2 regions of the Streptomyces sp. NPDC007872 genome follow, and region 2 is predicted to be linked to the other one. Evidence: predicted binding sites of a transcription regulator. Region 2 holds the regulator's gene; the other holds the start of a gene.
What was found. The regulator HrcA, encoded in region 2, represses chaperone genes, less so after heat shock. The targets are predictions, from matches to a motif close to TTNGCACTCNGNNNNNCNGAGTGCNAA.
Positions count from the first base shown of each region.

Region 1 (4,565 bases), on a different contig from region 2:
TCTGTTTCGGACCGCTCGAAGTCGCGTACGACCTGCCGGTCGGCGACCCCGAGGAGCTGCGGAAGCGCATCGAGGCCGGCCCCGCCAGCATCTGGCGCTACGCCCCCCTCCTGCCCGTCCCAGCCGACGTCGCCGAGAAGCCGAACCTGAACCCCGGCTGGACCCCGCTCGTCAAGGCCGACAACCTGGCCCGCGAGATCGGCGTCGCCCCCGGCAGGCTCTTCGTCAAGGACGACTCCGGGAACCCGACCCACTCCTTCAAGGACCGGGTCGTCGCCCAGGCCATCGAGGCCGCCCGCGCCTTCGGCTTCACCACCCTCTCCTGCTCCTCCACCGGCAACCTGGCCGGCGCCGTCGGCGCCGCCGCCGCCCGCGCCGGCTTCCGCTCCTGCGTGTTCATCCCGCACGACCTGGAGGAGGGCAAGGTCGTCATGGCCGGCGTCTACGGCGGTGACCTCGTCGCCATCGAGGGCAACTACGACGACGTCAACCGCTTCTGCTCGGAGCTCATCGGCGACCCGCTCGGCGAGGGCTGGGGCTTCGTGAACGTCAACCTGCGCCCGTACTACGGCGAGGGCTCCAAGACGCTCGCGTACGAGATCTGCGAGCAGCTCGGCTGGGTCGTCCCCGACCAGATCGTCATCCCGATCGCGTCCGGCTCCCAGCTCACCAAGATCGACAAGGGCATCCAGGAGCTCATCAAGCTGGGCCTCGTCGAGGACAAGCCGTACAAGATCTTCGGCGCCCAGGCCGAGGGCTGCTCCCCGGTGTCGGTGGCCTTCAAGGAGGGCCACGACGTCGTGCGGCCCCAGAAGCCGAACACGATCGCCAAGTCGCTCGCGATCGGCAACCCGGCCGACGGCCCGTACGTCCTCGACATCGCCCGCCGCACCGGCGGCGCCGTGGAGGACGTGAACGACGAGCAGGTCGTCGACGCGATCAAGCTGCTCGCGCGGACCGAGGGCATCTTCGCCGAGACCGCGGGCGGCGTGACCGTCGGCGTCGCGCGCAAGCTCGTGGAGAACGGCCTGATCGACCCGGAGCTCACCACCGTCGTCATCAACACCGGCGACGGGCTCAAGACCCTGGACGCGGTGGCCGACACCTCTCGGGAGACCGTCACCATCCGCCCGAGCCTGGACGCGTTCCGCGACGCCGGCCTGGCCCACTGAACTCCTCCGGTCCCCCGAAAGGTCAAGAAGCCATGGCAGTGAACGTCCGCATCCCCACCATCCTCCGCACCTACACCGGCGGGCAGTCCGAGGTCCGGGCCGAGGGCGCGACCCTCGCCGAGGTCATCGCGGACCTGGAGAAGAACCACACGGGCATCGCCGCCCGCGTCCTGGACGACCAGGGCAAGCTGCGCCGCTTCGTCAACGTCTACGTGAACGACGACGACGTGCGCTTCGAGCAGGGCCTGGAGACGGCCACCCCGGCCGGCTCCGGCGTCTCGATCATCCCGGCGGTCGCCGGCGGCTGCTGAGCCGCGTTTCCCGAGCGGTACCCGTTGTCCCGTCTTTCTTGAATTGCCCCTTCCGCGTCCATAAGCGGAAGGGGCAATTCTGCATGGTTGAGCGCGGTAGAGTTGGGGAAGCCCCCTCCACTGCTCATGCCGGGTGCATATGAAAACGCGCCTCGACCTGACAAGAAGCAGTCAAACTGTGTGCGCGTTGTGCACCTTCTGCGCGCTTTGCCGGGCCCGACTTGCCCCGCGATTCAGGGGAACCTCCCCAATTCTCCTCTCCGTGCTGCCCAGAATTCTCGCCCGAATGGCCTGTTGCAGAGGGCAGTTGGACAGATACATTCAGCGGCGGTCGACGCGTTCCGGCGCAGGGTCTGACCCGGGGTTCGTGAAGTGCGGCCCCGCGCAAGGGCCAGTAATAGGGGAGTTAGGCATGGCTCAGGGCACCGTCAAGTGGTTCAACGCGGAGAAGGGCTACGGCTTCATCGCGGTCGACGGTGGTGCGGATGTTTTCGTCCACTACAGCGCGATCCAGATGGATGGCTACCGCAGCCTCGAAGAGGGACAGCGAGTCGAGTTCGAGATCTCGCAGGGCCAGAAGGGTCCGCAGGCGGACATGGTCAAGCTCGCCGTCTGAGCGCGGCGCGATCGGCCACCGACGCAACGCCGTCGAGGGGCCCGCATCCCCCAGGGGACGCGGGCCCCTCACGCGTTCCCGGACCCCCCTCCGACCCTGGCCGCCCCTTCCCGCTCCCTTCCCGAAACCCGAGAGTCGCTTGCGCCCTCCCGTCGCCCGACCGCCACCCCCCATCGACGTTCCTCCGGAACGGCTTGCACTCTCATGGGGCGAGTGCTAATCATTGGCGTTAGCACTCGGAAGGTGAGAGTGCTACGAGGATCGGGCAGACGAGGTCGCCGGCCGGGTGGGGCAAGGAACCACGCGGAGCTGCGGAGGCCGTCCGTCGCGGGCGTCGGCGCGGTCCTGGAGCGTTATCCACCCCATGTCCGGGAGGACCACTTCACATGGCCAAGATCATCGCGTTCGACGAGGAGGCCCGGCGCGGTCTCGAGCGCGGCATGAACCAGCTCGCTGACGCCGTCAAGGTCACCCTCGGCCCCAAGGGCCGCAACGTCGTCCTCGAGAAGAAGTGGGGCGCCCCCACGATCACCAACGATGGTGTCTCCATCGCCAAGGAGATCGAGCTCGAGGACCCGTACGAGAAGATCGGCGCCGAGCTGGTCAAGGAAGTCGCCAAGAAGACGGACGACGTCGCCGGCGACGGCACGACCACCGCCACCGTCCTCGCCCAGGCGCTCGTCCGCGAGGGCCTCCGCAACGTCGCCGCCGGTGCCAACCCGATGGCCCTCAAGCGCGGCATCGAGAAGGCCGTCGAGGCCGTCTCCGGCGCCCTGCTCGAGCAGGCGAAGGACGTCGAGACCAAGGAGCAGATCGCCTCCACGGCCTCCATCTCCGCCGCCGACACCCAGATCGGCGAGCTCATCGCCGAGGCGATGGACAAGGTCGGCAAGGAAGGCGTCATCACCGTCGAGGAGTCCCAGACCTTCGGTCTGGAGCTGGAGCTCACCGAGGGCATGCGCTTCGACAAGGGCTACATCTCGGCGTACTTCGCCACTGACATGGAGCGCATGGAGGCGTCGCTCGACGACCCCTACCTCCTGATCGTCAACTCCAAGATCTCCTCCGTGAAGGACCTCCTCCCGCTCCTGGAGAAGGTCATGCAGTCGGGCAAGCCGCTGCTGATCATCGCCGAGGACGTCGAGGGCGAGGCCCTGTCGACCCTGGTCGTCAACAAGATCCGCGGCACCTTCAAGTCCGTCGCGGTCAAGGCCCCGGGCTTCGGCGACCGCCGCAAGGCCATGCTGAACGACATCGCCATCCTCACCGGCGGCACGGTCATCTCCGAGGAGGTCGGCCTCAAGCTGGAGAACGCGGGCCTCGACCTGCTGGGCCGCGCCCGCAAGGTCGTCATCACCAAGGACGAGACCACCATCGTCGACGGTGCCGGTGACAGCGAGCAGGTCGCCGGTCGCGTGAACCAGATCCGCGCCGAGATCGAGAACAGCGACTCGGACTACGACCGCGAGAAGCTCCAGGAGCGCCTCGCGAAGCTGGCCGGCGGCGTGGCCGTCATCAAGGCCGGCGCCGCGACCGAGGTCGAGCTCAAGGAGCGCAAGCACCGCATCGAGGACGCCGTTCGCAACGCGAAGGCGGCCGTCGAGGAGGGCATCGTCGCCGGCGGTGGCGTGGCCCTGCTCCAGGCGTCCACCGTCTTCGAGAAGCTGGAGGCCGACCTCTCCGGCGACGAGGCCACCGGTGCCGCGATCGTGAAGCTGGCCCTGGAGGCCCCGCTGAAGCAGATCGCCGTCAACGCCGGCCTCGAGGGCGGCGTCGTGGCGGAGAAGGTCCGCAACCTGCCCGTCGGCCACGGCCTGAACGCCGCGACCAACGAGTACGTCGACCTCATCGCCGAGGGCATCATCGACCCGGCGAAGGTGACGCGCTCCGCGCTGCAGAACGCCGCGTCGATCGCCGCGCTGTTCCTCACCACCGAGGCCGTCATCGCCGACAAGCCGGAGAAGGCCGCCGCGCCGGCCGGCGGCGGCATGCCGGGCGGTGACATGGACTTCTGATCCTCGGGGATCTCCGGATCCCGGGATCGGCGGTTCGTCGCTGGACGCGAACGAGGGCGGCACCCCCACGGGGGGTGCCGCCCTCGGGCGTTGGGGCACCGCAGGTCGTTCGGGCCCGCGACCGGTCCCCGACGGAGGTCAGGGGGCCAGCAGGCCCGTGTCCTGCCCCGCGCGGCGCAGCGCGTCCGTGACGAAGCCGTTCGCCTTCAGCTCCTCGACCGTGTCGCGCAGGAAGGCGAGGGTCTCCGGGGCGCGGGAGAGCGTCGTGCCGACCGCCTGCCGGATCTCCATGAAGCGGCCCTCGATCAGCCGGACGCCGGGGTTCTCCCGTACGTACGCGGTCAGGGGCTGCCGGATGCCCGCGCCCGCCTCCAGGCCCTCGGCGCGGAAGACGTCGACGCCCTCCTCCCCGCGCACGACGGTCGCGTGGGCGAGGGTGCGGGACAGGAAC
Region 1 is NZ_JBIAEA010000004.1:144,997-149,561, forward strand. It holds gene thrC (threonine synthase) at 1-1,172, shown strand, start outside; gene ACFYNX_RS15190 (MoaD/ThiS family protein) at 1,205-1,483, shown strand; gene ACFYNX_RS15195 (cold-shock protein) at 1,896-2,099, shown strand; gene groL (chaperonin GroEL) at 2,486-4,114, shown strand; gene ACFYNX_RS15205 (transporter substrate-binding domain-containing protein) at 4,253-4,565, opposite strand, start outside.
Region 1: the regulator HrcA is predicted to act here: its motif matches at 2,293-2,319, upstream of groL (chaperonin GroEL).

Region 2 (4,565 bases):
GCGGACGCGGTGGTGCGGGACCTGGTGGACTAGGGCTCCGGGGGCGGGCTACGGCGCCGTCACGAAATCGATCAGTTCCTCGACCCGGCCCAGGAGCGCCGGCTCCAGGTCCTTGTACGACGTCACCCGCGACAGGATGTGCTGCCAGGCCGCGCCCGTGTTCTCCGGCCAGCCCAGGGCGCGGCAGACGCCCGTCTTCCAGTCCTGGCCGCGCGGGACCGTCGGCCAGGCCGGGATGCCGAGCGAGGACGGCTTCACCGCCTCCCAGACGTCGATGTACGGGTGGCCGACGACCAGGACGTCCGGGGAGGTCACCCGGGCCGCGATCCGGGACTCCTTGGAGCCCGGGACCAGGTGGTCCACCAGGACGCCGAGGCGCGCGTCGGGCCCCGGGCCGAACTCCGCGACGATCGACGGCAGGTCGTCGACGCCCTCCAGGTACTCCACGACCACGCCCTCGATCCGCAGGTCGTCGCCCCAGACCCGCTCGACCAGCTCCGCGTCGTGGCGGCCCTCGACGTAGATCCGGCCCGCCCGCGCCACGCGCGCGCGTGCGCCGGGCACCGCGACCGAGCCGGAGGCCGTACGGGTCGGGCGGGCCGGGGCCGCCGAGGGGCGGACCAGGGTCACGACCCTCCCCTCCAGGAGGAAGCCGCGCGGTTCCAGCGGGAAGACCCGGTGCTTGCCGAAGCGGTCCTCCAGGGTCACCGTGCCCGCCTCGCAGCGGATCACCGCCCCGCAGAAGCCCGTCGCCACCTCCTCCACGACGAGATCGCGGTCGGCCGGGACCTCCGGGACGGGCGCCGAGCGCTTCCAGGGGGGTGTCAGATCGGGGTGGTAGCTGCGCATGGGCTCAATCCTGTCCAGGGTGTGGCGTCGGGACACTGCCGGGGGTCCGGGGATCGTCCCCCGGGAGATGCGGCCGAGGGGGCGTCACGTCCGGATCGTGGCCGCGCGTCCGGGCGACGTCACGCGACGGAGAAGCGCGTCGCCAGTTCCTCGCGCTGGCGCCGTACGAACGCGGCGTCCACCACCGCCCCGTGCCCCGGCACGTACACCGCGTCCCCGCCGCCGAGCGACAGGAGGCGGTCCAGGGCGTCCGGCCAGCGGGACGGGATCGCGTCCGGGCCCGCCTGCGGCTCGCCCGACTCCTCCACCAGGTCCCCGCAGAAGACCACCTCCGGCGGGCCGGGCACCAGGAGCGCCAGGTCGTGGCCCGTGTGCCCGGGGCCGACGTTCGCCAGGAGCACCTGCCGGCCGCCCAGGTCGAGCGTCCACTCGCCGGAGACCACGTGCCGCGGGGCCACGAGCACGTCCGCCGCCTCCGCGGCCGCCACCGGGTCCAGGCCGTGCCGCACCGCGTCCGCCCGCAGCGCCTCCCGGTCCCGCTCCCGGGCGAGCAGCTCCTCCGTGCCGACCGCGCCGAAGACCTCCGCGCCCGCGAAGGCCGCCGTGCCGAACACGTGGTCGAAGTGCGGGTGGCCCAGTGCGATGTGCGTCACCCTCCGGCCGCCCGTGAGTTCCGCCACCTCCGCCCGCAGCTCCGCGCCCTCCGCGAGGGACGACCCCGTGTCGTACAGCAGCACCGCCCGTTCGCCCACGACGAGCCCCGCCGTGGCGTCCCAGACGGGCAGCCGGCGCCGGCCCACCCCGTCCGCGAGCCGCTCCCACCCCTGTGCTTCCCAGTCGACATCCATACCGCGACGCTAACCGGTGGGGCGCCGCCTCCTTGCCAGGAGCGACGTGTGCCGCCGTACACTGGCCCGGGATCGCTGGCACTCGGACAGGGCGAGTGCCAAAAGCGGAGCAACCGGATCGACCGACGACTGCTGGAGGTGCGCACGATGCTCAGCGAACGCAGACTCGAAGTGCTGCGCGCCATCGTCCAGGACTATGTCGGGACGGAGGAGCCCGTCGGCTCCAAGGCGCTCACGGAGCGCCACAAGCTCGGCGTGTCGCCCGCCACCGTGCGCAACGACATGGCCGTGCTCGAGGAGGAGGGCTACATCGCGCAGCCCCACACCAGCGCGGGCCGCATCCCGACGGACAAGGGCTACCGGCTGTTCGTCGACCGGCTCGCGGGGGTCAAGCCGCTGTCGACGCCCGAGCGGCGGGCCATCCACAACTTCCTCGACGGCGCGGTCGACCTGGACGACGTCGTCGGCCGCACGGTCCGGCTGCTCGCGCAGTTGACCCGGCAGGTCGCCGTCGTCCAGTACCCCTCGCTGACCCGCTCGACCGTCCGGCACGTGGAACTGCTCTCGCTGGCCCCGGCCCGCCTGATGCTCGTCCTCATCACGGACACCGGACGGGTCGAGCAGCGGGTGGTCGACTGCCCCGCGCCCTTCGGCGAGACCTCGCTCGCCGACCTGCGGGCCCGGCTCAACAGCCGGGTCGTCGGCCGCCGGTTCGCCGACGTGCCGCAGTTGGTGCAGGACCTCCCCGAATCCTTCGAGGAGCCCGAGGACCGCGCCACGGTCTCGACCGTGCTCGCGACCCTCCTCGAAACCCTCGTCGAGGAGCACGAGGAGCGGCTGATGATCGGCGGCACCGCCAACCTCACCCGCTTCGGACACGACTTCCCCCTGATGATCAGGCCCGTCCTGGAGGCTCTGGAGGAGCAGGTCGTCCTCCTCAAGCTGCTGGGCGAGGCCAAGGAATCGGGCATGACCGTACGGATCGGGCACGAGAACGCCCACGAGGGGCTGAGCTCCACGTCCGTCGTCTCGGTCGGCTACGGTTCGGGCGGCGAGGCAGTCGCCAAACTCGGCGTGGTCGGACCGACCCGCATGGACTACCCCGGAACGATGGGAGCGGTACGCGCAGTGGCACGTTACGTCGGACAGATCCTGGCGGAGTCGTAAGTGGCCACGGACTACTACGCCGTACTCGGCGTACGCCGCGACGCGTCCCAGGACGAGATCAAGAAGGCCTTCCGGAGGCTCGCGCGCGAGCTGCACCCGGACGTCAATCCCGATCCGAAGACGCAGGAACGCTTCAAGGAGATCAACGCCGCCTACGAGGTGCTCTCGGACCCGCAGAAGAAGCAGGTCTACGACCTCGGCGGCGACCCGCTCTCGGCCTCCGGCGGAGGCGGCGCGGGCGGCTTCGGAGCGGGCGGCTTCGGCAACTTCTCCGACATCATGGACGCCTTCTTCGGCACGGCGTCGCAGCGCGGCCCGCGCTCGCGCACCCGCCGCGGCCAGGACGCCATGATCCGCCTGGAGATCAGCCTCGACGAGGCGGCCTTCGGCACCACCAAGGACATCCAGGTCGACACGGCGGTCGTCTGCACGACCTGCTCCGGCGAGGGCGCCGCTCCCGGCACCTCCGCGCAGACCTGCGACATGTGCCGCGGCCGCGGCGAGGTCTCCCAGGTCACCCGGTCCTTCCTGGGCCAGGTCATGACCTCCCGGCCCTGCCCGCAGTGCCAGGGCTTCGGCACCGTCGTCCCGACCCCGTGCCCCGAGTGCGCGGGCGACGGCCGGGTCCGCTCCCGCCGCACCCTCACGGTCAAGATCCCGGCCGGCGTCGACAACGGCACCCGCATCCAGCTCGCGGGCGAGGGCGAGGTCGGCCCCGGCGGCGGCCCCGCCGGCGACCTGTACGTCGAGATCCACGAGACCCCGCACGACACGTTCCAGCGGCGCGGCGACGACCTGCACTGCACGGTGACGATCCCGATGACGGCGGGCGCGCTCGGCACCAAGGTGCCGCTGCAGACCCTCGACGGCGTCGAGGAGGTCGACATCCGGCCCGGCACCCAGTCCGGCCAGTCGATCCCGCTCCACGGGCGCGGCGTCACCCACCTGCGCGGCAACGGGCGCGGCGACCTCATCGTGCACGTCGAGGTCCAGACCCCGGGCAAGCTCGACGCGGAGCAGGAGCGCCTCCTGCGCGAGCTGGCCAAGCTGCGCGGCGAGGAGCGGCCCACGGGGCAGTTCCAGCCGGGGCAGCAGGGGCTGTTCTCGCGGCTGAAGGACGCGTTCAACGGGCGGTAGGCCCGTCGTACGCACGGCCTTGCGTACGGGGAGGGGCGGTGTCCATGTATGGATACCGCCCCTTTCCGTACCCCTCCCCGCGGCATGACACGATGCCCATATGTCCACCACCGCACTGAACGATCTCTCCCGGATCCCGATCGTGCAGGCCCCCATGGCGGGTGGCGCCTCCTGTCCCGAGCTCGCCGGAGCCGTCTGCGAGGCCGGGGCGCTCGGCTTCCTGGCCGGCGGCTACAAGACGGCCGGAGGGCTGTACCAGGAGATCAAGCAGGTACGCGGGCTCACCGCGCGCCCCTTCGGCGTCAACCTCTTCGTGCCGCGGACCGGCCGGCCCGCCGACCCGGCCGCCGTCGAGGTCTACCGCCACCAGCTCGCCGGGGAGGCCGACTGGTACCGGACCCCGCTCGGCGAGACCGACGACTCCCGCGACGACGCCTACGACGCCAAGCTGGCCATCCTCCTGGAGGACCCGGTCCCCGTCGTCTCCTTCACCTTCGGCTGCCCCGCGCCCGAGGCGCTCGCCGCCTTCGCCCGCGCCGGCACGTACACGATCGTCACCGTCAC
Region 2 is NZ_JBIAEA010000002.1:444,090-448,654, forward strand. It holds gene hemW (radical SAM family heme chaperone HemW) at 1-33, shown strand, start outside; gene ACFYNX_RS07125 (DUF3097 domain-containing protein) at 49-849, opposite strand; gene ACFYNX_RS07130 (MBL fold metallo-hydrolase) at 969-1,697, opposite strand; gene hrcA (heat-inducible transcriptional repressor HrcA) at 1,845-2,864, shown strand; gene dnaJ (molecular chaperone DnaJ) at 2,865-4,001, shown strand; gene ACFYNX_RS07145 (nitronate monooxygenase) at 4,102-4,565, shown strand, end outside.